4 regions of the Neobacillus sp. KR4-4 genome follow, and region 1 is predicted to be linked to each of the others. Evidence: riboswitches for the same ligand, from Rfam matches in the RefSeq annotation. Region 1 holds a riboswitch; each other region holds the start of a gene.
What was found. A riboswitch is a leader RNA that binds a small molecule or an ion and turns the genes downstream of it on or off. The one in region 1 is predicted to bind thiamine pyrophosphate.

Region 1 (7,707 bases):
GCTTTGGAAAAAGAATATTTTTCGAGAAGGTCACAAACGAGAGGTGCATCATCGTAAACAGCATGAAGAACAATCGGTTTGTCCCATATTTTCGCCTTCCTAATAAACACTTCTAATACTTCAAGATAAGGAGCATTCGAAATCCCCTGCTCTTGCCTTAAGTAGTATGGCAGTCCCACCTCTCCTACAGCAATCATTTCATTACGGTGGTCGTCTATCCAATTTAGCAGCATGTTCAGCTCGTTTTCAGAAGGCAATGTTTGTTCTGGATGGTAGCCAAATGCAGGTTTTACCTTTTGATATTTTTGTGAAAGCAAGAGGTTTCTTTTACTGGAATCCAAATGAAACGATACAGAAATCAAGGCCTCGATTTGGGCAGAATCCAATACTATCCGTTTGATTTCCTCATCCTGATAGTGATCCAAATGGATATGAGCGTCGATCATCTTCATTTGACTTCACCTACTAATTGGTAATATATATCCCTTTTGCATTGAATAAAGCTTTCATCCAGCAGAATCCCTTCGTGCCGCGGCCTATCAAAAGGAACCTCTATATTTGAAACGACCGTTGCTTGCTTACCAGACAGCATCATCACTCGATCGGATAGATACAGTGCTTCCTCAATATTGTGAGTAATAAAAAGAATCGTCCGTCGATGCGATTCCCACATGTCCATTAACCATTTCTGCATTTCAAACCGGGTTAGCTCATCTAAAGCGGAAAAAGGTTCATCAAGACAGATCACCTCTTGCGGGCTCAATAAGGCACGGATAAAAGCAGCTCGCTGCTTCATTCCTCCAGACAGCATGTGAGGATAGGCGTTTTCATAATCTGAGAGTCCGGCAATCGCCAGCATTTCTCGTGCTGCTTTTACGTCTTTTTTACCATGAAGCTCTTGGCCAAGAAGGACATTTTCAGAAATTGTCCTCCACGGGAAAAGAGAAGAAGTCTGAGGCATATAGCTAATAAAACCACGCTTGCCATTAATGCACTGGCCGTCTAATAGGATCTCCCCTTCATCTGGCGAAAGAATTCCTCCAATTAAATTGAAAATGGTGCTTTTTCCACTGCCTGAAGGACCAATAATAGAAACAAATTCATCTTTATTAATGGAAAAATCAAGGTCTTTCAGTACTTCATTTTGCCGGAAACGTTTCGAAACGTGTTGAAAACGAAGATAGCTCATTTTTTCTTATCCCCTTTCGGCTGCCAGCGAACCACTCTTTGTTCTATAAAAACGATGAAAAAGAAAAAAAAGAGGCTTAAGAACATGATCGTAAAAATGGCAACGAATACCCGATCCGTTCGAAAAGACGACGAGGCGAATGTCATAAAGACACCAATCCCTTGCTTGGCACCAAGCCATTCAGAAATAACGGCACCCATTACACTATACGTGGCAGAAACCTTAAAGCCTGAAAAAATCGAGGGCAGTGATGACGGCAGCTCCAATTTCCAAAAAAGCTGTGTTTTGGTTGCACCTGCCATTTTCATATAATGCTTCAACTCGGAAGGGGTTTGGCTAAATCCATCCAAAGCAGCGACTGTAATCGGAAAGAAACAAACAAGCATGATGACAATCATTTTGGGCAATAATCCAAACCCAAACCAAATGACCAACAGTGGAGCCAGAACGATAATGGGAACATTTTGCGATAAAATCAACAATGGATAGAAAGAATCCCTTAAAACAGGCACCAGATGGAATAAAATAGCGACCGCCAGTCCAATGAATGCTCCAACGACAAATCCAAATAGTGAAATTTTAACCGTTGAAAACACATCAGGATAAAAATCACGCCAACCGGCAATGGCCTCAATGAAAATCTTTGATGGCGGCGGAAGAAGCCATTCCGGCACTTCTGCTATTTTAACAACAATCTCCCAAATGACAAACAAAAGGAGGAGAACCAAAATCGGTCTCCACCCTTTTCCAAGATTCTTCTTCATCATCGATATTTCTCCGTTAAGTCATCCATGGCAATGCCAGATGGCTGATAAAGGATTTTCACTTGAGAAATGACATTTTTACTTCCCATTTCAATCATTCGTTCATTCATTTTTGAAATCACCGTAAATAATTCGTGGAGTTCGCCTTCCATGGTTGTTTCTAACGGGTGTACCTCATATTTCACACCAGATTCAGCAATGACTTTAATCGCTTCATCGACGTATGGAATGACGTCTTCTCCATCCTTTGTTTTCGGGATGATTTGAATGCTGATTAATGAATTCGCCATATTTTTCTACCCCCTACTGTTTTGGTAAAAATTCATTTGTAAATGCTTTTTTCGCATCTAATTTCTTATCTAGAAGTTTATTCTCATACATCCATTGGGCATAATTTTCCCAAATCTCTTGCTTTTGAATTCCCCATTCCTTTGCATCATCCTGATATTTCGGAGACAACCATTCTTGACTCTTCTTTACCAGCTTTGGATCTAAATCCGGTGCTGCTTTAATCAGGATATCTGCAGCTTGATCAGGGTTTTTAATGGCAAATTCATACCCCTTGGCAGCGGCATTTACGAATGCCTTAACCGTTTCTGGGTTCTCTTCAATCATCTTTTCGTTTGTTTCTAAAACAGGTGTATAGTAGTCCAGTTTGTCAGAGTAATCTGTTAAGTAAACCATATTAATTTTTTCATTACGAAGCTCTGCTTCTACACCAGTCCACCCATAGTAAATCCAAGCGAAATCGATGTCTCGTTTCACAGCCGTAAAAAAGTCGGTATCCCCCATGTTCACGATTTTCACCTTATTGGCATCAGCGTTTTCCTTTTTCATTAGAGAAGTGATGACAGATTTTTCGACTGGCGATCCCCATCCACCGTATGTTTTTCCTTCAAAATCCTTCGGAGATTGAATCTGTTTGCCAGCTGGTGAAGCGAATCCTGATGTATTGTGCTGAATCACTGCAGCGATCGATACGAGCGGTACCCCTTGTATCCGTGCCTGGGTAATCGCTTCTTGGTAACCTACACCAAACTGCGCCTTGCCAGAAGCGACTAGTTGGTCAGCACCAGTCTCACCCGGCATGATAATATCCACATCCAAGCCTTCTTTTTTAAAGAATCCTTTTTCTTTTGCTACATATAATCCAGTATGATTGGTATTTGGCGTCCAATCCAGTACAACCGAGACCTTTTTAAGCGGCTGTTTTTTTTCTTTTGTGTTTTCTGTTTCTTTTTTGCTGCTGCATCCAGTCACTAGAAGGACTGAAAGGAGTAGTACTAGCCATTTCTTCATGTTGTATCCCCCCATATGTAAAATAAAATCTAAAGTGAAACAAATGAAATAGAGCGAAACCTTAGTGTTGGTTAGAAGGCAAAAACTTGCTTAAACAAAATAAAGCACTCAGGCAAAGAACCTGAGTGCATATCAGCAAACAATTAATTGTTTAAGAATATGTTCCCTCCGCCGGTATCAACCAGATCAGGTTCCAAGGGTCATAAGTCTCACGGACTAAATCTCAACCGGCAACACCGGTTCCCCCACATTTCATCGTATTTCAGTTATTATTTTACTATTATATCAGTCAAGGCAGTCAATGCCAACTTATTTAATGTATTTATGCTTCTTTACAGCTGCCTTCCCTTTACAGTATACGTATGAACCTACTTCAAATTGGCAATGGCCTGTATCCAATCCTTACAACTAATACAAAAAAGATGCCCCATTCCAATGGAACATCTTTTTCTATTGAACCTTATCCTATTTGCTCCTCTGTCCCTGATTCTTCAGAAGTCACATCCTCAATGGAAACAAACTCCTCCGACATTGGACGAAGTTTCTTGGATATCGCATGCTCCTGAAGGCAAAGACCTTCCGCCAGATGACGCTTTACAATTGTGTTTCCCACTTCAGGGGTTACATTTTTATACCAAGTCCCGGACGGATAGACGATGGCAACGGGAGCGTCCTTACATCTCCCATTGCAACTCGTTCTTGTTGTATGTATGTGTGAATCTAAGTTTAAATTTGGTCACCTCAGAAGAGCGATCTTGTCTGGCTTTTTTTAATAAGAATATTGACTCCTCTGTCATGACGCCAGTATAATGCATCATCTTGTTATTCACCGCTTCATTCACGGCAAAAATGTAGTCATTTATAGCTATGGCTTTTAAAGTGTCATGCCTTCTATCTTGTTTGACTGCCCTCCAAAAGTCTGACTTTTCCCTGAGGATTGAGAAGGTTATGAAACAAATTCTTAAATGACTCTAGAAGAAGGTCTCATCATCTTCTGGAAAAAAAGTAGAATTTTAAAATGGTCTACAATACAAAAAGAAGCACACGTTCACGTTCCATGTACTTCCTTTAGTAATATGGTTGAATTCGTTGCGTTCAGGTTAGGCTACAAAAACCATCTAGACTGTTGGACTTTTCCCCAAGCATATTTACCTGCATTGAGGAGGAAGTAGACAACCCTTGAGCAGAAGGAGGAGCCGCCATTCCAGGGGAGCCCTTTCCTATAGCGAATCCAATCGTGAATGTGCCAGGGAGTTAATAGGTCAAATTTATACATGTCCCAAATCTTGCATTTCCTTTTCTTTGAATCTGCCGCATCAAGTATACTGTTGACCGCTCGGCGGGCCGCCTCATTTGCCGCTTCCATCGACGCCAGATCCGTATTTGTACGCACATAATCGGAAGCCAGGAAGAGATTGGGGATCTTTGTAAAAGCATAGGGTCTTAAGCTCCACGCAAAAACTTTGTTTATAAGCAAAGGCTCACTATTGATCATTTTGCCGGAATCGTCGAATTGAATGCCCGGATCCAAAAACCAAGAGTGAACATCCTCATCCCGGAGCAGTACTTCTTCGTGATTTAAGGCTTGTTTCAGCTGTGCCCATACTTCCTCTTTAATTTCTTCTTTCGTGCATTCGATTGCCTTTTTTCCTAAAAGCATGCCTGGTTGGTTCCATTCCGAAATATCAACCGAAATAATGCCCCTAACCTGGCCATCCCCATAGTCTTGAAGATCCTTTCCGTTCCAAAATTGCTTTTGTGAAATGGCCGTAATCGCCCACGGAGAATCCATAATGATCAGATGGCCGTATACAATGGGCACATCCCGTTTCATAAAGAACTGGAGCCCGTTCATCCAATCAACATCTTTGGCAAGCCTCTTCAATCCTATCAACGCCGGATCCGCCCTAAGCATTTCAGAGGAAACTAGTGGGGCCATGGCTTCCACCGGGAGAGTGCTTACGTAAAAGTCTGCATTGACATACTCGTCCTTTCCTGCCCTATTGATATGGACACCCGTGATTTTGCCTTCATTGAGGTGAAAGCCGCATACGGTTGCATTGGTATAATACCTAACTCCTTTTTGTTTCAAATAGCTGATCCATGGATCGATCCACACTTCATTGGTCGGTCCGTTCAGGACTCGGTCCGAATCATTAGTCGGCGTAAGGATACCGATAAGGAGTTGGGAAAGAACCATACCGAAGGTCTTGGCGCTTGCTTCTGTAGATTTTGCTGCAACCAATGAGCGGGAAATGGAAGCAAACACTTCATGGAAGTTCTTCGATTGGTTATCTCCATCCAGATAATCCCACCAGCTAATCCTTTCATATTCATCCATGATTCGTTCCCTGCAGCTCGTCATCACCTGCCAAAGCCGCTCCGTAAAGAAAATCACTTCATTCTCAGTAAGTCCCCAATCCGAATCGAACAATGCTTTCAAGTTCTTTTTGATGCCGGTCATCGATTTCGGAATGGAAGTGGAGATGGCGACTAGTTCATGATCAAAGCGGGCAAGTCCCATCTCCCGAGCCGTAACTAATTGATTATAAACACTTTGCTTTTGGTCATAAGGGATTCGTTTCATCGTATCAATGATATGGCGATAAAAACCGGGAAAGCAACGGAATCCGTGTTCTCCAGGTAGATTTTTTCTGCCGCCCGTACCTGAATGGGGAACTGGAATCGAGCGTGCTTTTCCACCCGGAATTGTTTTACATTCGTATACCGTTACGTCAAACCCTCTTTCTACCAGTTCATGTGCAGCACTAAGGCCAGCCACCCCTCCTCCCATGATGGCCACTTTCTTCATGAACTCACCTTCCTTGCATAGTGGATTAGAGTAATCCAATATATGCAACAGGAGTTGGAGGTGATTGGACATTCAGTAAGATGAAACCAGAGAGTTGTATTGTTCTCTTTTCACCCAATCACTACATTGGTTGGGTGACTGGACGTTGGCGATGGCTTCGGTGGGAAGAATTCGATAACCTTAAGCTAATTACATAGTTTTCTATATGAGACATACAATCATAAAAGTTCAATATACCCTTCTGTACCGTTCACCCGGATCCTCTGCCCGTCTTTTATTTCCTTCGTGGCGTTTTCCACTCCAACAACGGCCGGAAGACCGTATTCGCGCGCAATGACGGATCCGTGGGTCATCAGTCCGCCTACTTCCGTCACCAAGCCTTTAACAGCTACAAACAGCGGTGTCCAGCTGGGATCCGTGAATGTGGTTACGAGAATATCCCCATCCTCTAAGTGCGTTTCCTCCATTTTCAATATGACACGTGCGCGGCCCTCGATTATGCCGGAAGATACGGGGGTTCCCGCCAAGGCGCCTAGAGGGATACCATCAGTGTTATATGCACCAGTTACGACCTCGCCCTCGGACGTCATCACCCTTGGTGGTGCCAACTTCTCAAAAACTTGATAATCCCTTTTTCTCTCATTAATCATCATGTAATCCAAATGGTTGGTTCGAACGGTATCATAAAGCTCCTCAAAGGTTAAATAGTAGATGTCCTCTTTTTCTCGGATGACCCCGTTTTGAACAAGTAGAGCAGCCTCCATCATCAGCGCCTGCTTGTAGAGATCAAAACGTCTAATGTAAGCGTACTTGGGATATTCACGGTAGCCGATAAAATTGCGCAAAACGCTGATCATCTTCTCTGTCATTTTTGCCTTTCGTTTGCCATCGGGCAATTGCTCCAATCGTTTCAGAAGATCCTGTCCCTTCTGGTCTGCCTCCCTCTTGCCTTGCTCAAATTTAACTTTGCTGGAATGAGGAGGAAAATTCTTTATATTGCTTAGAATCATGGGGATCAGTGCGGTGGGCTGTTCTCTCCAACGGGTCCTTGTGATATCAATCTCTCCTGAACAGCGCATTCCGTATTTTGTAAGGTACCCTCTCAAAGCGCTAATAATTGCCCGCCCTCCTTCCAATTCAGCTAGGTCCTCGAAAAAGGTGTCATGACGGGCATGTTGTAAAACTTCCATCGCGTCAGGATATGGCCGAACGATGTCCGATACATCCATGAGTGCAAAACCCATTTCAGATGTAACGTTGTTTGCCACCGATTGGGAAAGTGTGTCGGCTGCGTTCCTTTCCCCCAACCATCTTTCCATTTTTTTATTGATCCAGTCCCATGCTAATACCCCAACCATAATGACTCCTAATCCTCTAGGATCATAAAAGAGTTCTTTTAATTTCTTAAGGTCTTTCCTAATGAAAGTAAACAGTTCTTCTCCCGAAAAGGTTGTAATCCGTTCCTGCAGTTCCGTTATGGATGCCTCGTTTAGAGTGATGAGTTCCTGAGTGATCATGGGGTCGTTTTTTCGGTAGATGTTGATTATGTGTAAGGGAAGTGTCCAGGATAGTCCTTCAGTGCCAAATTTGAATACTCTCTTTCCCCGTGGCAATGAACTCTTAAAATCCTTTCTGTTCATGAT
Region 2 (7,707 bases), on a different contig from region 1:
GGATGTTGAACTATTAGAGAAACCTAAGGGCATGAGTGGCTTTGCCCAGATTTTCTGTGCCGACCCAGATGGAAATCTCATTGAACTAAACGTTGACCAAGCAGACCTTTAGTAAAGCCAAAAGGGAGAAGTGCGTATACACTTCTCCCCTTATTATTCATTGTAGATTTTTGAGTAGTTATGAGAATTCATAGGCGGAGAATTTCCGGCTAATGGATATAGACAGGGCTTAAGAAGCAATATAAGGGAAGATATTCCGATTAACTCCTCAAAAAAAGACAATATCCAAAGATTTCGATAGTTTAGACGGAAAAACTTCCTTTATTATTAAGGAAATATGGGTATTTCCCAAAATAAACGGAATTTTTCCGTTTATTTTCAAACACAGTGGAATCCATATAACAGAGCCTATTCAATAAAAGTCATGATCCCCCAAGCAACAATAAGTAACGAAAGCAGATAGCCGAAATCTTTCACTGCTAGTTTAGTTGTTTGGTAATAGGTTCTGTCCCTTGTACCCGTAAACCCACGCGCCTCCATGGCAATCGCTATTCGTTCTGATTTTCGTATGCCCTGAGTAAACAGTGGCAAAGCATACCTCATAAACGCTTTCCAATTATTTCTTTGCCGGTAACCTCTCACTTTATGTGCCGTCTTCATTTGGTTTAGTTCCGATTGAAACAACGGGATAAAGCGGAACCCCGCTAATAGTCCATACGCCCATTTTGGTGAAAGTTTACATTGATGAATTAAACTCATGATGAACAACGTGATGTCGGTGGTGGAGGTGAATAATAAACCATACGTGACAAACGCTAACATCCGTAAGGCGATGGTTAAGCCATGATTTACACTCTCCACCGTAATATGGAACCAGGCCCCTTTCCAAATCGTTTCTTCTCCTTCTCCAAAAGCAGCGATCATCCAAAATACAAGAATGAAAAAACCTAAATAAGGCAAAAGCCTTTTGATAAGATACGTCATTCTCCATCCGCCTAAAAAAATGCCAATCAATAGCGCAAGAAACCAAATCAAAAAAGTCACCGTTGGATTGGAGATGGCCATTAAAAGAAACATCACGATCAAATGAGCGAACAACTTACAAGCAGGATTGAGTGCAGCTAGGAATGAATCATTCGCCTTCATACCAAAACACCCTCCCTTCTTGCATGCATCAACTGGTAATGGAGTGGTGGAATCAACGCACTTTCACAGTAATAACTTGGCTCTGAAAATAAACCATAGGGCGTTCCTTGATAGGATACTCGTCCCTTATTGAATAGAAGGACTTGATCAGAAAAACGATCGACCACATCCATATCATGGGTTACCATCACAATGGTTGTTCCCTGTTCCTGTCTCTCTTTGAGACGTTTAATAAGCTCTCTCGCTGTTTTTTCATCCTGACCAAAGGTTGGTTCATCAAGCAATAGCAAAGCTTGATCGAACAATAACATTGTCGCCACACTTAACCGCCGTTTTTGTCCTAAACTCAGGGTAAAAGGGTGCGTATCCTGGTATGGCGCCAATCCAAACTCCTCTAACAATCGATTGGTTTTCGAGCGAACCTGCTCCTCCGGCCAATTTCGCTGCCGGCCGCCAAAAGCCACTTCGTCAAAAACCGTATCGGTAATGAATTGATGTTCGGGATTTTGGAAAACAAAGCCTGCCTGCTCAAATAATTCTCGGTCTGTCCATTTTTTTAGTTCCTCACCTTGAAAGTAAATTCTCCCTTTTTGAATCGGCTCCAACCGGATCAGACTTTTTAAAAAGGTGCTTTTCCCACTCCCATTTTCTCCGACAATGGAAATCCATTCCCCTCTATGGATTTTCACCTCTATATCACTGATGACGGTCTTCTTCCCATAGCCAATTTCAACATGTTCGGTGCGGAGTAAACAATCGCCTTGTACGAGCGGTTTCGTTTTTACTCCATTTTTAAGTTTGATAGATAGAGGGTGCGAGGGATCTTGAACGATCTCCTCCCATTTGTGAGGAAACAACTTAGGACGCCAAATCCCCGCATCTTTCATTTGTTGATTAAATTGGAGCAGCATCTCTTTTGGTTCCCCATCCCCAATAATCTTTCCATGCTCATCAAGGATAATGACTCGGTCCATCCATTCGATGCAGCCGTCAAGGACATGTTCGACAAAGACCATCGTATGGTTGGTTTTTTCGGCTAAATGTCTCAATAAACCAAAGATCTCATTCCGGCCAGCAGGGTCGAGTTGAGCGGTTGGTTCATCAAAGAAGAGGACGTCTGGTTCTAATGCAAGCAAACACGCTAACGCCAATCGTTGTTTCATCCCTCCTGAGAGCATTTCAATCGGTGTTTTCTTATCTACCATCAGCCCTACTTTTTCCATCAAATCCGAGATCATTTGATCCATTTCGTTACGAGGAATCGAACGGTTTTCCAGACTAAAGGCAATTTCTTCATCGACACGCAGCATACAAAACTGGGAATCAGGATCTTGAAACATCACTCCTGCATTTTTCCGGATGCATACTTCACCGCTGACCTCTGCGTCCAAATGCTCAGGGATAATCCCAGCAAGAGCAGAAATCAATGTAGATTTCCCACTCCCACTAGGTCCAAGGATTAATACCTTCTCCCCTTGATGGATGGACAAGGTAATATGATTGAGTATTTTTTCAGAGCGGTTATAAAAACGAATCGAAAGATCTTTACAACCCAGAAACATTGACATTGTCCTTTTTTCTTTTTTCCTTCATCAACTCATATTGCTCTAACACCCCTGTATTTGCGAGGGCATCCACGACAACTTTCGCTAGCCAGCCGCCAAGAATCATGCCGCTGATGACATGAATTCCTAGTGTCATCAAAAAGACTTCCAGTGTGTAATAACCGAAACCGTTGGCGATTATGTTATAAAGCATTCCAAATACGGCAGCTAGAGCACCTGATAGCATTAAAGTAAAAAGGTTATACCGTTTATATCCGAATAGGGCGAAGGCAATTTCTGAACCAATCCCTTGAAAAACACCTACTAACAGGGCCGACAGACCAAAATGACTTCCTGTTAATAACTCGACGGCAGCCGCTGCTACCTCTGCAATAAATGCTGCTCCCGGTTTTCTGATAATATACGCGACGATTGGACTGGCAATCACCCAAATACCAAACATAAAGCCTGCACCGACCGGCCCGACAATAGCAGAAATCGGAATCCACAGCGTCGACCATCCTAAATAAATCACTCCACAGGCCACCGCTAGAATCACAGCAAGAACGACTTCTTTCATCTTCCAGGTCTTCATTTCACTGCCTCCATTTTCACAGGCCATTCTTCTAGTTTATAAGCCATATCCCAGAACATATATTCCAACTGACAACTGATGAGGAAATGCTCCTTCATTTTTTCCTTTTCTTTCTCTGTTGCTATCTTAGCCCACTCATCGATCCTGGCACAAAATTTTGTCGTAATCGAATCGGTCCGGTTTCCATAAAAATGAATCCAATCATAAAAAGGATGGGAGCGATCTGGATTCACTTCCGTTAATAATCTTTTCCCAATTTCCCAATACGTCCATGGACATGGAAGCAATACCGCTAGAATTTCCCCTAATGTCCCTTCATGTGCAACCGTAAGCATATGACGCGTGTAATGAAGGGCTGAGGGTGCTAACGGATATCCCTGTAATGCCTCGTAGGGTACACCTGCTACTTGACAAAAGTTATTATGTGGATGGATTTCACTGTTTAATATAAATGAAATCTGCTGATTAAACATATCCATTTCTTCACGATTCTCACACTTAGAAACGGCGATTCCATAGATGCGAATAAAGGAATTCAAATATTCAAAGTCCTGTTTTACATAATGAACCAATTGTTCTTTTTGTAACTCCCCATCAGCGATCCCCCGGACAAACGGATGTTCAAAAATTGCCTCAAAAATCGGATTGGCTTCTCTTCTTAGTTCTGCTGAAAAACTCATATATTTCTCCCCCTTATTTGTTTTATGGGAAGACACTAAATGGAACGGCTAACGGTTCGAACACGAAAAAACCGCTCCAAAAATGGAGCGGCAGAATAATAGTATTTATCCATACACAGACTCCACTTTCCTACGCTAGTATGAACTAGATCAGGTTCAAAGGGTCCAAGATTATTCTTGTCTCAGCCGCCAAACGGCTCCCCTAGTGGTCTTCCTATAAATTTAATATTCACTCTACACCCGCTGGTTAATGTTGTCAATCAGTTAACAGCTAAAGGATAAAAATAGACCAAACGTCCTATAGAACAAGGAGAGGCCTTCTCATTTTCCCCACTATACTTGCTTAACCACAGCCTTATGTTCTAATCGACGAACTAATTTATAGAACCCTAATAAGATGAGGAGGAGAAAAGGATTGATCATGATGGAGTGATACAAACTCCACCAACCATAATGGAAATAACCCCAAGGCTCTGGTAATAAGGTTAAAACCTCATAGATCACAATTCCTACATTCCAAGCTAAAAAAAAGGAGAATTGTTTCCATAATGGACTTTTTAAAGGATAGACATTTAAAAAGATAAGATTCACAGGTGGGACTAAACATACATACACAAGCAAGGACTGCCAATCCACACCCTTCGTGAAGTACCAGTACCCCTGGTATTTCAAACTGATAAATACATCAAACATCAGTTGGAATAAGGTTGTAAATAACCAAATCTGCAGCATCTCACTTCTGGTTAAACGTTTTTTTACTTTGATTGCAATTAGGTTAAATAAGATCACTGCTATAATAATCCCGACCATTTAGTTAACTCCTTAGGCATCAATATATATAAAATTTCCATTTTTAGTAAAAAACATACCTCTCCACCCCTCTAACTTCCAATTATTTACCAATAAATGTCGTAAGTCTCGTAAAACATGTCATAAGCGTCCGGAAATAGGTTATAAGGTTCAAAAAATAGGTAATAAGTCTCTGGAAATAGGTCATAAGTCTCTAAAAATAGGTACTAAGCGCAGGAATAGATGTTATCTTGGTAACTAACCAAAATATTCCCTCTACCCTCTATTACCATTTAAAAAGAATAAGAACTTTTTCTTCCTACCCCCAAAATCTCCACTTTACTATCTAAGTCTTTGAATATGGTCATTTTCTGTCGAAAAATCTGGCCCGCTATCTGCTGGACATTATGTAAAATATAAATCTATTAATATAGAACAACACTACACCTAGAGGAGGAATCTATGTGAATCGAATGTTTAGGTGGCTGGTTAGGTCACTATTTGCTCCTGTCACCGGAAATGCCGGAGCGGTGGCAAGCACACTTGGTTTTTTCTTAGGGTTTTTGCCTTTAGATAATATAAGAATACCGCTATTAGTAGTTCTGTCACTTTTGTTACGTCTGAATATCATCGCCTTATTCCTGGGAACGTTGATACCTATTTTCATTCCAAAAATGAATCATCTACCCATCCTGGATTTAAGTAGATTAGAAGATACGTGGTTCATTTCAACCTTAAAATCGAAAATACAGCTTTCACAATCGATTGCCCCAGCAATCCTAGGCGGCCTGATTGGTCTTGTTTGCTATTTTTTCTTCCATTGGTTTTACAATTTAGGGTTGAAAAAGAGAGAGCGGAATCAAGACCATGTTTTTCTTGATCCTGCCAAAAGACGCTGGTCGATTATCAAACGAATGGGTGCAGGCTTTGCCGCTTTAATGATTTTAGTGTCGACGATTTTTATCGAAAGCCTGAATAACAACCCAGAGTTTCCAGCACTGCAACTTGATAACAGCAGAGCAAAGAGCGGGATTGAACCAATTAATATAAGTTTTAGTGAAGAACAACTCGCCGCTCAGGTTCAAAAAACAACGCCTTCCCTTGCTAGTCATAAAGAAATCGGGGAAGTGAATCAAAAACAAGAAGTTTATGGTTTTTACGTCGATTGGGACAAAAACAGCCGCACTTCTTTTAAAAAGAATATTGATTCGATTACCACATTAGTACCGGGCTGGCTGCAACTTACACATGGCCTAACCCTTGAAACCCGCACAGACAAGTCGATTGTTGATCAGGCCAAAACACATAAGATAAAGATTCTCCCCTTAGTAAATAATTTCACTAATAATAAATGGGATGGCGAAGTACTGCACCGGTTATTTATCACTCCTGGTGCAGAAGATCTTTTTATAAATAAGATGCTGGATTATGTGAGAACAAATGACTTTGACGGAATCAATATCGACTTTGAAGACATTCAGCCCAATGATAGAAATCACTTCACGCGATTTATCAGCAAAGTTAATCATGCCTTCCATCAACATGGTCTCATGGTTACACTAGATGTTCCGCCGGACAACGATAGTTTTAACTACGCTGCTCTATCAGCAAATGTAGATCGGATGATTGTCATGTTATATGACCAGCATCATTCAATGAGTAAACCTGGACCTGTGGCACCAACGGATTGGGTTGAAGAGAATTTAAACCAACTCCAAATTCCATCGGGAAAATTGATTGTGAGTTTGGGCAGCTTCGGGTACGACTGGGAGGAAAACTCCGGTCAGCCCGCCAAAACAGTTGCCTTCGGCGATATCATGGATTTAGGAATAGGCACCAACCTTCAAATCCAGTGGAATAAACAAACAAGCAACCCCTATTTACGCTACAAATTAAAAGGGAAAAATCATACCGTTTGGTTTTTAGATGGGGCTACTTTTTATAATCAGATGAAGTTATCAATGGATCATGGTTCAAAAGGTATCGCGGTTTGGCGTCTTGGTTCTGAAGATCCTTCCATCTGGAATTATCTGAATAAACCAAAGGAAATAAACGATCCAACCAATGCCCTTAAATCCTTGGTCAGCCCTAATCCTGTTCACTTTGCAGGTGAGGGTGAAGTTTTGAAAATTGCTTCTCAAACAGAACAGGGGAACAGAACAATTCGCTTGGATGCACAAGGGATGATTCAAACCGAATCGTATGTTAAATTGCCACAACCAATTGTGGTAGAACGGTATGGAAAACCGAAAAGTAAGGAAATCGTCCTTTCCTTTGATGACGGTCCAGATCCAACCTATACTCCACAAATATTAGACATTTTGAAAAGGAACCATATCAAAGCCACCTTTTTTATCCTTGGTGAGAACGCGATGCAGCATCCACAATTGGTGAAAAAGATGTATGAAGAGGGCCATGAAATTGGCAACCATACCTTTACCCATCCGAATATTGCATCGATCACACCGGAACAAACAAAAAGGGAACTCAATGCTAATCAGCGGTTGTATCAAGAAATTACAGGCCATTCGATGACCCTTTTCCGTCCTCCATATGCAGCCGATGCGGAACCAAACACGAAGAGTGAACTGGAGCCGATCTTGCGGGCACAGGAGATGGGATATACAACGGTCGGTGAATTAATCGATTCGGATGATTGGCAAGGACTTTCTAGTAAGGAGATTCTCCAGCAGGTATTGAGCCAGCTGCAAGATGGAAATGTGATATTGATGCACGATGCCGGCGGTGACCGCTCGAACACGGTAAAAGCCTTGCCGATGATTATTAAAGAGCTCAAACAGCGCGGCTACACCTTTTCCACCATTGGGGATCTGATTGGAAAAAGTGATCGTCAAATTATGCCTGAAGCTAATCCAGACAACCCTTATTTAGTCTATGACAAGGCAGTATTCAAAGTCCTCCAAGGCTGGAACTTAGGATTAAGCTTTCTCTT
Region 3 (7,707 bases), on a different contig from region 1:
TTAGTAAGTACAGCGATTGGTTACCCGTACATTGGTGATAACCGGGAGTGGAAACGGTGTGTAGAGTCTTATTGGAGGGCCGGGATATCAGAGGAACAATTTAGTATTGAGATGAAGACGATTCGCTTAAATAATTTAAAACGCCAGCAATCATTAGGCTTGGATTTACTAACCGTTGGAGATTTTAGCTTTTATGACCGTATGCTAGACCATGCGGCAATGTTCGGAATGGTTCCCAATCGTTATAAATGGACAGGTGATGAAGTAAATCTATCAACCTATTACGCAATGGCACGTGGGGCAAACGATGTTGTGGCTTGTGAAATGACAAAGTGGTTTAACACTAACTATCACTACATCGTCCCTGAGTATGAAGGCCAATCATTAAGGTTGACGAAGAATTATATCTTAGATTATTTTCTAGAAGCCAAACAGGAATTAGGCCTAATGACAAAGCCTACTTTAATCGGTCCTTTTACTTTTGTGAAATTAGCGAAAGGATACGATGCAAAATCGAAAGCATTGTTTATTTTAAAACTTCTACCGCTCTATGCACAAGTATTGCAGCAACTTGTAAATGCAGGCGCTCAGTGGATTCAAGTGGAAGAACCCGCACTAGTCCTATCACTCACAGCAGATGAAGTAAAACTAGTCCAAGAGATTTATAAACAACTAGCAGAACAAGTACCAGCTGCCCGAATCATGTTACAAACTTATTTTGAAGGATTATCAGCATATGAAGAGCTATCTCAGTTACCGGTTGCAGGGATTGGCCTTGATTTCATCCATGGTGCCGAAGAAAATATGGCTTCACTTCGAAAACACGGCTTCCCAAAAGACAAAGTATTAGGAATTGGCATCGTAAATGGACGGGATATTTGGCGGGCAAATTTGGCTGAAAAAGCATTCCATATAAAAGCTGTTTTATTATTAAGCGGTGTAAAAGAAGCTTGGATTCAGTCTTCATGTAGTTTACAGCATGTACCTGTCACGACGAAGGCAGAAACACGTCTAGATGCCACATTAAAAAATGCTCTATCATTTGCTGATGAGAAAATTGTGGAACTAACACAGTTAACAGCCTATGTGAGTGACGAGGCGTGGGCAGGAAATAAGAGTGTGTCACAAAGTATGAAAGCGACCCAAGCATTAGCACAGCATGAGGCGCGGAAAAATGCACGGGTGAAGGAGCTTGAATTACAAGTAAAAACCGAACATTTCTCCCGTCCATTGACATTTAACGAACGCCAGCCTTTGCAGAAAGAGACATTAAATTTACCAGATTTTCCAACTACAACGATTGGCAGTTTCCCTCAGTCGGATCAAGTAAAACGTACACGTACGGCCTGGCGGAAAAAGGAACTCACCGACGCTGAATATGCATTGTTCTTGAAAGATGAAACAGCTCGTTGGATTCAAATTCAAGAAGAGATTGGACTGGATGTTTTTGTTCATGGTGAATTTGAGCGAACAGATATGGTTGAGTATTTTGGAGAAAAGCTAGAAGGTTTTGCCTTTACAGAAAAAGCATGGGTGGTATCCTATGGTTCACGCTGCGTTAAACCACCAATTATTTTTGGTGATGTCGAGTGGGTCGCCCCAATGACCGTGAAGGAGGTAGCAGCGGCCCAGCAATTAACGTCTAAGTATGTGAAAGGGATGTTAACTGGTCCTGTCACCATCTTAAATTGGTCGTTTGTCCGTGATGATATTTCACGTGAACAAGTTGCCAATCAACTCGCCTTAGCGCTGAAAGAAGAGATACAGGCGTTAGAAGATGCAGGTATTGCCATTATTCAAGTAGATGAACCGGCATTACGCGAAGGATTGCCATTACGTAAAGAAAAATGGGCGGATTATTTAGCATGGGCGGTCAATGCCTTTAAGTTAGCCACTTCCAGTGTGAAAAATGAAACACAAATTCACACCCATATGTGTTATTGCGAGTTTAATGACTTTATAGAGCCCATTCGTGCTCTTGATGCGGATGTTATTTCAATTGAAACGTCTAGAAGTCATGGGGAGTTGATTCAATCTCTTAAACAAAATCCATACGAACTTGGGATTGGTTTAGGAGTGTACGATATTCATAGTCCACGAGTGCCCAGTGTAGAAGAGATTCGTGCGATATTAAAAGATAGTGTCGAGGTTATTTCTAAAGAACAGTTCTGGGTGAATCCTGATTGTGGTTTAAAAACACGTCATGAAGAAGAAACCATTGCATCGCTTAAAAATTTGGTGACTGCAGCCCGGAAACTCCGCCAACAGCAGTGTCAAACGATTTAAATTGTAAGAGCCTTTTCCATTTTTGGGAAAGGCTCTTTAGGTTGTTAATTAAACATCACCACCTAGGCAAATGTGCATAAAATGATGCAAGCACAATAATGGAGGTGTGATGTTCCCAAATGATGTTCCATCATGATTATAGAAATAATTCTTCAGATATTTATAGACAATACAAGCAATTACAGGCTCAAAATGAACAATTAAGAAAAAGAATAAAAGAATTAAAGAGACTTCTAAGGAATCAGAACCTAAGGGCAGATGACCAAAACTGGGAAATGCATTTAGCTGACCAAGGAAATACCAATTATTCTAGTGCCTCCTTGCCTGCTGATTTGACGTTATTGACGTTAAAGAAAGATCCCTTTAATAACGCTTCTGCGTTGTTTAGTGTAAATCGCAATCAGCTGTATTCGGCGGAACGGATTTCTAAAAAAGTACTCTCTGCCACTGACTTAGATACCTATAAAGAGAGATGGAATTTTTCAATAGAAGAGCAGAATGGGTTTCTTGACTTGATAGCAAGAGACGGAGTGATTTACGCTTCAACGATGACTAAAATTTATGCGATACAGGATAACGGTACCTCTCCACAGACACTTTGGACCGTTGATAGCTTTGCGAATCGTCTCTTAATTGACCAGAATACCTTATATTATTTAACGAGAACTACCGAAGGTTTCGATGCAATTGGTACGGTAGATGTAACTACGGGTAAAAAGAGATGGAGTTATCCCCTTAAATTCCAAGAGCGGTTGGAAGGGGTTTTCGCTGCTAGTGATAATCGATTGTTTGCAAATATACGGAATCCAGTTCAAATGACATCCAAAATGTATGCATTTGATGCATCGACCGGCACGGTGCTTTGGACATTTGATCTGGATTCAAGCCTCCCTATTTATGGGGCCCCAGTCTATAAAGATGGAAAGCTTTACTTCGAAACGAAACCAGCGGCAACAAGAAATATTTGGGCATTGGATGCTGCAAGTGGAAGAACATTATGGAAGTTTAGCCCTACGGGTATGTTTACACAGCCTCTTTCTGTAGTGAGTGATTCTTTAATTGTTCTTGATGAGGCCAATATTATCGCGGTAGACAAAAATACCGGAGTACAGAAATGGAAGACCTTGTATGCAGAACAGTTTGTTGCTGGTGGACTTCAGACCATTAAAGGGGCAAGTGGAATGGTCGTAGCCTCCGATAGAATTATTTTGGGAAATTACAACAAAATTAAATTCTTTAATAGCGCAAATGGTCAGCTTATATATTCCACTCTTCAACTAACACCTACTACAGGCGCGTCTGGCTTGCGGCCAATCGGCGTCATCAAGGACACCATTTTTGTAACAGAGACGAATCAATTTCTATATACGTACGCTGTGCCAAAAACATCCCAGTTAGATACAGAAAAGCCAACAGCAACAATTGATTTGCAACCGGTTAACCAACTTACTCTTCAAGATGGAAAGAACCAAATTAGAATCCCCATTACCATAAGTGAAACGGCAGATATGGAGGTAACCATTGTTGATGAAAGCGGCTGGGTAGTTAAGACTTGGTTAGGACGCTACTTGAAGGGGACAGCGAATTTTTATTGGGATGGAAAAAACAGCCGTGGCTTTAATGTAATCCGTGGAAGTTACTATCCAATTGTAAAACTAACAGATCTAGCTGGGAATAAGAATGAATATACAGCACGTGACAAATCCATTCTGATTACAGAAGGTTTCGGTTTAACCTTGAAAAATTCCAACTTACGCTCGGCAGCCACCACTCAAAGCACCATCCTAACAACAATCCCTGCTGGTTCAGAAGTGGTGATAACGGGAGAAACGGGTGATTGGTATCAAATTGAGTACAGAATTATCAGCGCGGTTCTGAAAGGATATGTCTCCAAACCATTAATTAAAGTTCCGTCCAATCAGGAGATTCAAGCAATCGAACAAGCGAAGACAAGGACAAACGTCAATGTTAGAACCAATCCTGGAACTCAGTATGATACAAAGATTGTGCTTCCGATGAATACAGATATAAAAATTTATTCCGCAATCGGAGACTGGTATTCAATCGAATACAAAAAAGACAGCAGTACTTTGGATTCTGGGTATGTAGCAAAATTTACTGTAACCCTCCCAACGGTATCTACTGTTGTTTACACCGTTGTTGCGGGCGATTCTCTCTGGAAGATTGCCCAGAAGAATGGGGTTACGATTGACTCCATCGTTAAAGCCAATAACCTCAATCCTAATCAACCAATCTACATTGGCCAAAAACTAACCATAGTAAAATAATCCTTTTCCATGCATAGGTGAGAGATCAGAATATATGAAAGGTATAAAAAGAATTTATTTGACATTTCTAATCGACGTGTTAACATTATCCATGCAAGGGAATTTTTATAAATGAATAGATAACAATCCGCTAGAGGTGCCTTTTTAAAGGGCTGAGATTGAAGTGATACTTCGGGACTCTATGAACCTGATCTGGGTTATACCAGCGTAGGGAAGTGGAAACATGGATATTTGAAGGATCATGTTTATATTTCAAATTATCAACCACTTTCTTATTAAAAGGAAGTGGTTTTTTGTTTTTCACTTTATTTCATTGAGCTTCAGAATCTGGATTATAGGGGGTGACTTGTATTTTAACTAGTGTTAAAGAGTTACATATTATATCCAATGGCAAAATGCCGATCGAGCAGCTATGTGAAATTGTCACGGATATTCATCCGTATGTAACCGCGATTCACTTACGAGAAAAACAAAAAACAGCGAGGGAACTATATCAAGCTGTGGAACTTCTAACAATGACAAACCTGCCGTTATCAAAGATTCTCATCAACGATCGTGTGGATGTTGCCTTAGTTATAAAGGCTGGGGGGGTTCAATTAGCCTTTCATAGTTTAGATGCAGCTATTGTCAAAGAAAATTTTCCTCAGCTTAGGGTAGGAAGTTCCATCCATTCCTACGTGGAGGGACAAAAAGCAAAAGAAAAGGGTGCTGATTACGCCCTTTTCGGTCATGTCTTCCCTTCGCAATCAAAACCAGGAAAGCCCCCTAGAGGTCTTGATGAATTATCACGGATTACACAATTAGAGGTTCCGGTTATTGCCATTGGAGGCTTAACTCCCGAGAATACAGGGCGGGTACTAGATGCTGGGGCAAAAGGAATCGCGGTCATGTCAGGAGTATTAGAAGCTCGCGATCCATTAGTAGCAGTAAAGGCTTATTTAAATGTATTAAGAGATGGAGATGGAACAAGTGGAAAATTCATTTGATGTTGCCATTATCGGAGGAGGGATTAACGGATCCTCTATTGCCTATCAACTATCAAAAATGGGCAAAAAAGTAATCATAATTGAGAAGGATAGATTGGCTTGCCAAGCTTCCAGTGCGGCTGCTGGTATGCTGGCAGCACAAGCGGAGATTGAACAAGATGGTCCTTTATTCCAATTGGCATTAAAGAGTCAAGCAATGTTTTCTACACTATCAAGTGAGTTATATGAATATACAGGAATTGATATCGAGTTTGTGAATAAAGGAATGCTGAAAATTGCAGAAACAGAAGAAATAGCAGTAGAAGTAAAAAAACAAGTCAACTATCAAAGGAATTGGGATCCAACGATAAAATGGCTGGATTCAACGGAATTACTAGAAATGGAACCGTCTTTGGCACCAAGTGTTGTTGGAGGTATGTATCTCCCTAACGATGGACATGTGCAGCCAGCAAAGTTAACAAAAGCGTTTGCAAATGCGGCTGTTTATTTCGGAGCGGAAATTCGTGAAAATACGGAGGTTCTTTCATTTATTTTTGAAAACGGTCAGGTTAAAGGGGTTAAAACGACCAATGGTGTCATACATAGTGAACAAGTTGTCGTGGCCACCGGAGCTTGGGCAGCGAAATTAATGCGTGAATCGGGGCTGGACATTAGCGTGTATCCTGTTAAAGGAGAATGCTTTTCCGTTCGAACGGAGGAGCCGATTATTAACACGACTATTTTTTCCGACAAACGCTGTTATCTGGTACCAAAACGCAATGGGGAAATTTATATTGGTGCTACCATGCTTGAAAATACCTTTGATAACAAGGTTACCCCCGAAGGGATTGCTTCATTAATAGAAAGAGCGACTCAACTAGTCCCTCAGATTAAGGAAGCAGCATGGGAGCGAGTGTGGTCAGGATTCAGACCGCAGACAGGCGATGGAATCCCTTATATTGGCGAGCATCCAAGCTGTAAGGGATTGTTCCTTGCAGCAGGGCATTTTCGAAATGGGATTTTATTAAGCCCTATTACAGGGAAAATAGTAGCTGACCTATTAGCAGGTAGACAGCAAGATGAGGCACTTCTCGCAGCTTTTCACCTTGAAAGACACAAAGAGACAGTTGGTTAGGAGATTAAAAATGGAAGTAATATTAAATGGCGAGTATATCCAATTACCAGAGCATGTTGTATTTGTTTCAGATGTTCTCAAGCATTATGAAATCCATGATAAAGTCATTGTTGTGGAAGTAAATGGTGAAATCTTAACCAAAATAGATCACCAAAGTACTAGATTAGCAGATAAAGATCGAATTGAAATAGTCCATTTTGTAGGAGGCGGTTGATATGTTAAAAATAGGTTCATTATCCTTTAAATCTCGTTTGTTTTTAGGTACGGGAAAGTATCCAAGCTACGACATCCAAAAGGAAGCAGTGGAAGTTTCCAAAGCAGAAATACTCACGTTCGCGGTAAGACGAATGAATATTTTTGAATCAAGTCAGCCGAATTTTTTAGAACAGTTAGACACCAATAAATATACGCTGCTGCCAAATACAGCAGGTGCGAAAACAGCGGCAGAGGCCGTCCGTATCGCGAAATTGGCAAAAGCATCTGGCCTCTGCGATATGATTAAAGTGGAAGTGATTGGCTGTGATCAAACATTACTTCCTGACCCGATTGAAACCTTAAAGGCGACAGAAGAATTAGTGAAAGAAGGATTTATTGTCCTTCCTTATACCTCAGATGATGTTGTTTTAGCTAGGAAACTTCAAGAAGCAGGCTGTCATGCTGTCATGCCAGGGGCCTCGCCAATTGGATCTGGTCAAGGTATCATCAATCCCGTAAACCTTAGCTTTATTATCGAACAGGCTGTCGTTCCTGTTATTGTGGATGCTGGGATTGGCTCACCAGCCGATGCGGCTTTAGCGATGGAATTAGGAGCCGACGGCGTCTTATTAAATACAGCTGTGTCAGCGGCTAATGATCCGGTAAAAATGGCAAAAGCAATGAGACTAGCGATTGAAGCTGGACGTTTAGGCTATGAGGCTGGTCGAATTGAGAAAAAGAGATATGCTTCAGCAAGCAGTCCAAAGGAAGGAATGAGTATCGGGTGATTAATCGGTACTCACGACAAGAACTTTTTTCACCCATTGGAAAAGACGGG
Region 4 (7,707 bases), on a different contig from region 1:
ACTTGATTTAAACGCACTTCATGTTTATGAGGATGGCCACTTTATGCTGGTCTCTGAGAACTTAAAATGGAAGTCTTCAAATAAGAATGTTGCCTCTATATCTGAAGCTGGAGAAGTAACTTTATCCGGTCACAATGGTACAACGTTTATCTCTGTCAGCGATGGCAGCAATACCGACAGAATTTCAATTCAATTCAAGGGAAATCAAGACAAAATCCTTGTTGAAAAAGAAAAAGGCGCACGTTATGACCTTATCGGCAATGCCATCGATCACATGACAATGGAAGAAAAAGTCGGACAAATGCTAATGCCTGACTTTAGAAATTGGAATGGCAAAAATGTCACGGTAATGAACGACGAAATTGCAAAGCTTGTAAAGGATTATCATCTTGGTGGTGTGATTTTATTCCGTGAAAATACGGTGACAGCTGAACAGACGACCAAACTGGTGGATGCTTATCAAGAAGCAGCGGAAAAGTATGGACTGTTGATTTCCATTGACCAGGAAGGTGGAATCGTTACACGTCTGCAAACTGGTACCGATATGCCAGGCAATATGGCATTGGGTGCGACTAAATCTGAAGAGCTAGCTGAAAAAGTCGGCAGGACAATAGGTGAAGAGCTAAACGCACTTGGGATTAACATGAATTTTGGACCAGTGTTGGATGTAAACAATAATCCTGATAATCCTGTTATCGGTGTTCGTTCTTTTGGTGAAGACCCTGAGTTAGTTTCAAAGTTGGGAAATGCTTATATTAAAGGACTTCATGAAACGGGCACTGCGGCCACTGCTAAGCATTTTCCAGGTCATGGAGATACTGCGGTTGATTCACATGTAGGACTTCCATCGGTACCACATGATCTTGATCGATTGAAGAAAGTAGAATTATATCCTTTCCAGCAGGCAATGGATGCTGGTATTGATGCGATTATGTCAGCACACGTAACGTTCCCAAAAATTGATGATACAAAAGCAATTTCAAAAAAGGACGGAACAGAAGTCTCTGTACCAGGTACTCTTTCCCACAAGATATTAACGGGTCTAATGCGCGAAGAAATGGGCTTTAAAGGTGTTATCGTAACTGATGCGATGAATATGGGTGCGATTGCCGATCATTTTGGATCCGTTGATGCAGCTATCCGTGCTGTAAAAGCAGGTGCAGATGTCCTATTAATGCCAGTGGGAATCCAAACAGTGGCAAATGGACTTTATGATTCAGTCAACGCTGGCGATATCTCAGAAGATAGACTTGAGCAGTCAGTAGAGCGGATATTAACCCTGAAATTAAATAGAAGCATTGTTAAGGCGGAAATGGAAAGGAGTCTTGATGAAAAGGTTGCGAAGGCTATTCAAGTAGTAGGTTCACCTGAACATAAAGCAGTTGAAAAAGAAGCAGCAGAAAAATCAATTACGCTTGTAAAAAATAATGATATACTTCCACTTAATGTTTCTCCTGAAGATAGGATTGTTGTGGTTGGTGGGGCGACTTTCTCTATGAATCTCCTTGCAGCTGAGGTCCAAAAATACCATCCTGGCGCAATTTATATCAATGCTTCAGAATCACTTGATGCTACACAATTAGCACAAGTGAAGGATGCAAAATACATCATTGCTGGAACCTACACCTCAAGTGTTGGAGGCAGAGCCAACGACGCTAGTCAAATGGTGATGATAAGACAACTCATCGAGACTGGTGTACCTGTCATTGCTGTTGGGGCTAGAAATCCATATGACGTTATGTCCTATACGAATGTAGATGCCTATCTTGTTCAATTTGGCTTTAGACCAACGAGCTTTGAAGCAACAGCAAGTACAATTTTTGGTAAAAATAATCCGACAGGAAAGCTGCCAGTTACGATTTACAACCATGATGGCAGTGTTTTATATGGATTTGATCACGGGTTAGGATACTAAGTAGGGGAGAGATAGAGGGGAATTTAGTTGTGACTGCTTCAAATAGGGGTAGGGCTATATTCCTTAAACTTTGATAGATCAAAAGAGGAGGGGTACTTTTGAAAAAGGGGCTTATAGGTTTATTGGCTCTCGTTCTACTACTTTCGACCGTTTCAGCAGCTGTTGCAAAGAACGCAAAAGAGAAGAAGAATGAAAAATTCCGTTTGGGCGTAGAGGTTTTGTTGCAGGATAAGATTGATTTGATAAAGGATAAGCGCGTCGGCTTAATAACCAATCCGACGGCGGTTGATCAAAGCGTTACTAGTATCGTAGATTTACTATACAATAACAACAATGTAAATTTAACTGCTCTTTATGGTCCTGAGCATGGTGTCCGTGGAAGTGCACAAGCTGGTCAATATGTTGAACAATATACGGATGAAAAAACAGGACTTCCTGTTTACAGCCTTTATGGGAAGACAAAAAAGCCAACACCTGAAATGCTAAGCAATGTCGATGTATTGTTATTTGATATCCAAGATGTGGGGACACGTTATTACACCTATATTTACACCATGTCACTAGCGATGGAAGCAGCAAAAGAGAACAATATTCCAATTATCGTTCTTGACCGTCCGAATCCAATCAGCGGGACAAAAGTCGAAGGACCTGTGCTCGAGGATAAGTACTCTTCGTTCATCGGTGAATATCCGATTCCTGTTCGCCACGGGATGACAGTCGGGGAATTAGCCAAGCTTTTCAATAGCGAATTTGGTATTGGAGCCGATTTAACGGTAGTGGAAATGGAGGGTTGGAAACGAAACATATATTACGATGAGACACCATTAGAATGGATCCTTCCATCGCCAAACATGCCAACCCAGGAAACTGCGGTTGTCTACCCAGGGGCTGCCCTCATTGAAGGAACCAATGTTTCCGAGGGAAGAGGAACAACAAAGCCATTTGAATTGATTGGAGCACCGTTCATTAATAGCGACAATTTGGCTGCCAAGTTAAACTCTTACAAATTACCTGGTGTCACATTCCGAGCGGCTTCATTTATACCGACCTTCTCGAAGCATGCGAATGTTTTAAGCCATGGAATTCAAATTCATGTCACAGACCGAAATGCCTATAAGCCGTTTGAAACAGGATTGTATATCGTAAAAACAATCCATGATATGTATCCAAACGATTTCCAATTTAGAGCACCGAATGCAGCAGGAATCTCCTTCTTTGATAACCTTGTCGGTAATGGTTCGATCCGTGCTGATATTGAAGCTGGCAAATCTATTGAAGAAATAAAAGCTGCATGGCAGGCGGGTTTAGATGAATTTAACGGGGTTCGTGAGAAGTATTTATTATATTAATAGGAGTGAGGGCCTTCTTTTTAGGAGGCCTCTTTTTAATACGATTTATCCTTTAAGAAAAAATCAAATTATATTATGGACTAAACTAGTAAAAAAACTATTACGATCTTCCAGTGATTGACGAAACCATTTTATTATTCTGCCTAGTGGGGGAATTACTGACAAGAACCTAAATTATATCGCAAGTACATTAATTACAAGAGAAGTTCACGGGACAAAAAAAGTAAATTACTCCTTGAACCTTTCTTTAAAAAAATGGACAATAGATATTAGTAGTTGGGTTCAACACTTTATTGCAATATTCGCTATATATCTATTACGTAAGGGGTAGGGTTATGGAAACAGCAAAAGGAATTGGTGTAGAAAATGAACAAGTACGTACCTCGCGTCAGAAGAAATGGATTTTACTTGGGGTCCTTGTTCTTTTATTCATTTCTGTTATGTTAAGCATAGCTGTTATAGAAGTTAAAAAAAGTAAATCTAAGCCGTTAGTGTTAATAAAACCAACAGAAAAAATATTTACTAAAACAAAAACAGTGTCAGGTCGTGTTGTACAAAGTCATGCTGAAACAATTTATTTAAATGTAACAAAAGGATCTATACAGGAAATTTTTGTGAAAGAAGGGGAAACTGTTACAAAAGGACAAAAGCTCTTTTCTTATGAAGGATCAACAGTCGCGGCTGAGCTAGGACAAGCAGAAGTAAATAAAAACCTAGCAGAAACAAGTGTTACTCAGATGAAAGAGCAAATCACTTCATTAGAGCAGGATATACGAGAAGCTGAGTCAACCACTACAACTGATACAACTGATACAACTGATACAACTGATACAACTGATACAACCAATACCATTGATGCAGTTGATACAGCTAACATAGCTACTAAAGCTATCACGATCCAGTCAATTCAAGCTGAACTAAATAAAGTAAAAGCTGAGCTCCGTGCAGCAGAACTAAAAGTAGAAAAATATACGTTGCAGGCTGAAAAGCTAAAATCTGAGCTCGAAACATTAACTGTCATCAGCTACACTGCTGGTGTAATATCAAACCTGAACCAAAATGTAGGTCAAGGTTTTCGAGCAAAAGAAAATCAGCAACTAGCAATCATGCAAATCGCTTCAAATGATCCGTTTCAAATTGAAGGAAAGCTAACAGAAGCAGAAAAAGCAAAAATTACATCAGGCCAATCTATTACAGTAACTTCTAATGTAGTAGCCAATAAGAAATGGAAAGGAAAAATTTCGGAGGTTAGTGATTATCCTACATATAAAACAAATGCAAATAAGAATAAAGATATACAACAAGAAACTAATCCATACTATTCCTTTAAAGCAAGTCTAGATTCACAAAAGGGCCTATATCCTGGCTACAATACCATGCTAGACGTAGTAGTGCAGTCAAAGCAGTTGCTAGCAGTTCCTGAAACGAGCATCATGGGCTTTGGAAAATCCACCTATGTATATGTACAAAAAAAAGGAAAGATTCAGAAACAAAAGGTAGAAACTGGTCAAAAAGGAGGCAAATGGGTTGCCATACTTAAGGGTTTAAAGGAAGAAGACAAAATAGAAGAAAACCCATCCTGGATTGTTCGCCTTGGTACATCTCTTTTTGATTAGTATTTTAAAGGTAAATTATGGTTCATCCTAAACATAATATCGAAACACGACTATATTACTATAATTAATATTATGTATTTCATTTTAGCCGATACTCATATATAATGTAGCTTAATTGAATATAAATAACTAGGGGTGTCCAATAAGTTGGGCTGAGAAAGAAACACGCTGAAGTTTCTTGACTCTTGGGACCTGATCTGGATCATACCAGCGTGGGGAAGTTAGAATAGACAATCTTCAATGCAACTATACTTCTGCATACATTTTAGCCGGGTCCAACCATTTATGGTCCCGGCTTTTTGATGTACTTTTATACGCTTATTTACTTGTTATGTTCTGTATCTCGTCCTTTATATTCAAAAAAAAAAGGAGAGATTTATTATGTCAACGACTGCATTAAACGAACAAAATATTTCCATCATGTCTAGTTTTCCAGGAAGTAAAAAAGTATATGTAACAGGCTCGAGATCCGACATTAAAGTACCAATGCGTGAAATTGAGTTAAGCCCTACTACGGGAACGTTTGGTGAAGAGGAAAACCTTCCTATTCGCGTGTATGATACAAGCGGTCCTTATACGGATCAGAATTATTCTGTTGATATTTCAAAAGGCCTTCCTGCCATTCGAAGCACATGGATCCATGAACGAGCAGATGTTGAAGAATATGAAGGTCGAGAAATTAAGCCTGTAGATAATGGGTATAAGGATGAAAAAGATCCTCGTGCCAATCATAACGTGTTTCCGGGTTTGAAGCGCAAACCATTACGAGCAAAAAAAGGAAAAAATGTTACACAGCTTCACTATGCAAAAAAGGGAATTATTACTCCTGAAATGGAATTCATCGCAATAAGGGAAAATATGAAACCTGAATTTGTGCGTGATGAAGTTGCAAAGGGTCGAGCGATTATTCCTTCTAATATCAATCATCCAGAGTCAGAACCTATGATAATAGGACGTAATTTTCATGTTAAAATTAACGCGAATATCGGTAACTCTGCTGTTTCATCATCCATCGAACAAGAGGTTGAAAAAATGACATGGGCGACACGCTGGGGTGCTGATAATATTATGGACCTATCAACAGGTAAAAACATTCATAAAACAAGAGAATGGATTATTCGAAACTCAGCCGTTCCTGTCGGCACCGTCCCCATTTATCAAGCACTTGAAAAAGTAAATGGTGTTGCTGAAGATCTTACATGGGAGGTTTACCGTGATACCTTGATTGAACAAGCGGAGCAAGGTGTTGATTACTTCACCATTCATGCTGGTGTTCTTTTACGATATGTTCCACTAACGGCAAAACGGTTAACAGGTATTGTATCCCGCGGTGGTTCAATCATGGCACAATGGTGTTTACACCACCATAAAGAAAGCTTTTTATATACTCACTTTGAAGAAATCTGCGAAATAATGAAATCTTATGATGTTGCATTCTCTTTAGGGGATGGTTTACGTCCTGGGTCTATTGCAGATGCGAATGATGAAGCACAGTTTGCAGAATTAGAGACTCTTGGAGAGCTAACAAAAATTGCTTGGGAGCATGATGTACAGGTGATGATTGAAGGACCAGGGCACGTACCGATGCACCTAATTAAAGAAAATATGGATAAACAACTAGAAGTGTGTCAGGAAGCGCCATTCTACACACTTGGACCTCTTACGACTGATATTGCTCCTGGTTATGATCACATTACATCTGCTATTGGAGCTGCAATGATTGGTTGGTATGGTACAGCTATGCTTTGTTATGTAACGCCTAAAGAACATTTAGGTTTACCGAATAGAGAGGATGTTCGTGTAGGGGTTATTACTTATAAAATTGCCGCCCATGCTGCTGATTTGGCAAAAGGGCATCCAGGAGCACAAAAAAGAGATGATGCCTTATCAAAAGCTCGTTTTGAATTCCGTTGGAGAGATCAGTTTAATTTATCTTTAGATCCTGAACGAGCGATAGAATATCATGATGAAACTTTACCTGCGGAAGGTGCAAAAACAGCTCATTTCTGTTCAATGTGTGGACCAAAATTTTGTAGCATGAGAATCTCTCAAGATATTCGTAATTATGCGAAAGAAAATAAACTTGATACGAACGAAGCTATAGAAACAGGTATGAAGGAAAAAGCTAAAGAGTTTAAGGAATCTGGGGGCAGCATATATCAGTAACTTTCCTTAGGAGGTTATACGGATGAATGTTCAAAAGATTAAAGAGGAAATTACCCGATTGAAAACTAGCCTTGCTTTTTTAGAGGGGTATTAAAAAGACAGCCATGTAACCTTACCTAGATTAATAATCGGGTAAGGTTTTTTATTTTTCTCTAAAATTCCATAGTAAAAACTATTAATCACTTTTTATTATTTCAAATGTTAGAGAAGGTAATTCGCCATAACATGAGTATCTTTTTTTTTAAGTTTCACAGCTTTTCTACATGTTGAATAGACTAGTTTAAAAGAAGTTTATTAAAAAACATGGTGGAGGGAAAGAGCTTGAAGATATACCAAGTGAAAGGGTCACCTGATAATGCAATGGAATTGTTGGAAATCACAACGAATGGGAAAGTAAAGCTTAGGAATATCAAAAATGATGTGGTTATTGAAACAACAGTGGAGGCCTTTGAAATGGCATTTGAACCATCATCAGAGTATTCCTTTATCGCGAAACAACAAGAAAAGCCACAAATGATAAATCAAAGCGAACAAGGGGATATCAATGATTTGATCGAAAAATCTCAGGTAAAAATTGATAAGGTTTTTGATCGATGCACAATGGTTGCGGTCAAGCTGCCCAATGGGTTTATCATCACCGAGTCGATATCCAGTGTAGATG

Region 2: another riboswitch for thiamine pyrophosphate. It lies ahead of tenA (thiaminase II); the one in region 1 lies ahead of ACE198_RS18670 (ABC transporter substrate-binding protein).
Region 3: another riboswitch for thiamine pyrophosphate. It lies ahead of ACE198_RS16625 (thiamine phosphate synthase); the one in region 1 lies ahead of ACE198_RS18670 (ABC transporter substrate-binding protein).
Region 4: another riboswitch for thiamine pyrophosphate. It lies ahead of thiC (phosphomethylpyrimidine synthase ThiC); the one in region 1 lies ahead of ACE198_RS18670 (ABC transporter substrate-binding protein).

Annotation. Positions count from the first base shown of each region.
Region 1 is NZ_JBHHJU010000020.1:42,632-50,338, forward strand. Features, by position in the region: gene ACE198_RS18650 (TatD family hydrolase) at 1-452, opposite strand, end outside; gene ACE198_RS18655 (ABC transporter ATP-binding protein) at 449-1,189, opposite strand; gene ACE198_RS18660 (ABC transporter permease) at 1,186-1,953, opposite strand; gene ACE198_RS18665 (thiamine-binding protein) at 1,953-2,243, opposite strand; gene ACE198_RS18670 (ABC transporter substrate-binding protein) at 2,257-3,252, opposite strand; TPP riboswitch at 3,399-3,509, opposite strand; gene ACE198_RS18675 (hypothetical protein) at 3,713-3,865, opposite strand; partial or broken gene ACE198_RS18680 (transcriptional regulator) at 4,032-4,190, opposite strand; gene ACE198_RS18685 (hydroxysqualene dehydroxylase) at 4,358-6,064, opposite strand; gene ppsA (phosphoenolpyruvate synthase) at 6,283-7,707, opposite strand, start outside.
Region 2 is NZ_JBHHJU010000007.1:1,577-9,283, reverse strand. Features, by position in the region: gene ACE198_RS09150 (VOC family protein) at 1-112, shown strand, start outside; gene ACE198_RS09145 (energy-coupling factor transporter transmembrane component T family protein) at 409-1,146, opposite strand; gene ACE198_RS09140 (ABC transporter ATP-binding protein) at 1,143-2,714, opposite strand; gene ACE198_RS09135 (ECF transporter S component) at 2,692-3,285, opposite strand; gene tenA (thiaminase II) at 3,282-3,965, opposite strand; TPP riboswitch at 4,076-4,179, opposite strand; gene ACE198_RS09125 (hypothetical protein) at 4,299-4,775, opposite strand; gene ACE198_RS09120 (polysaccharide deacetylase family protein) at 5,219-7,707, shown strand, end outside.
Region 3 is NZ_JBHHJU010000016.1:20,442-28,148, forward strand. Features, by position in the region: gene metE (5-methyltetrahydropteroyltriglutamate--homocysteine S-methyltransferase) at 1-2,286, shown strand, start outside; gene ACE198_RS16620 (outer membrane protein assembly factor BamB family protein) at 2,406-4,574, shown strand; TPP riboswitch at 4,697-4,805, shown strand; gene ACE198_RS16625 (thiamine phosphate synthase) at 4,916-5,560, shown strand; gene thiO (glycine oxidase ThiO) at 5,544-6,674, shown strand; gene thiS (sulfur carrier protein ThiS) at 6,685-6,888, shown strand; gene ACE198_RS16640 (thiazole synthase) at 6,890-7,657, shown strand; gene ACE198_RS16645 (thiazole biosynthesis adenylyltransferase ThiF) at 7,654-7,707, shown strand, end outside.
Region 4 is NZ_JBHHJU010000008.1:92,972-100,678, forward strand. Features, by position in the region: gene nagZ (beta-N-acetylhexosaminidase) at 1-1,915, shown strand, start outside; gene ACE198_RS10590 (exo-beta-N-acetylmuramidase NamZ family protein) at 2,014-3,264, shown strand; gene ACE198_RS10595 (efflux RND transporter periplasmic adaptor subunit) at 3,600-4,880, shown strand; TPP riboswitch at 5,002-5,116, shown strand; gene thiC (phosphomethylpyrimidine synthase ThiC) at 5,262-7,046, shown strand; gene ACE198_RS10605 (Gp49 family protein) at 7,368-7,707, shown strand, end outside.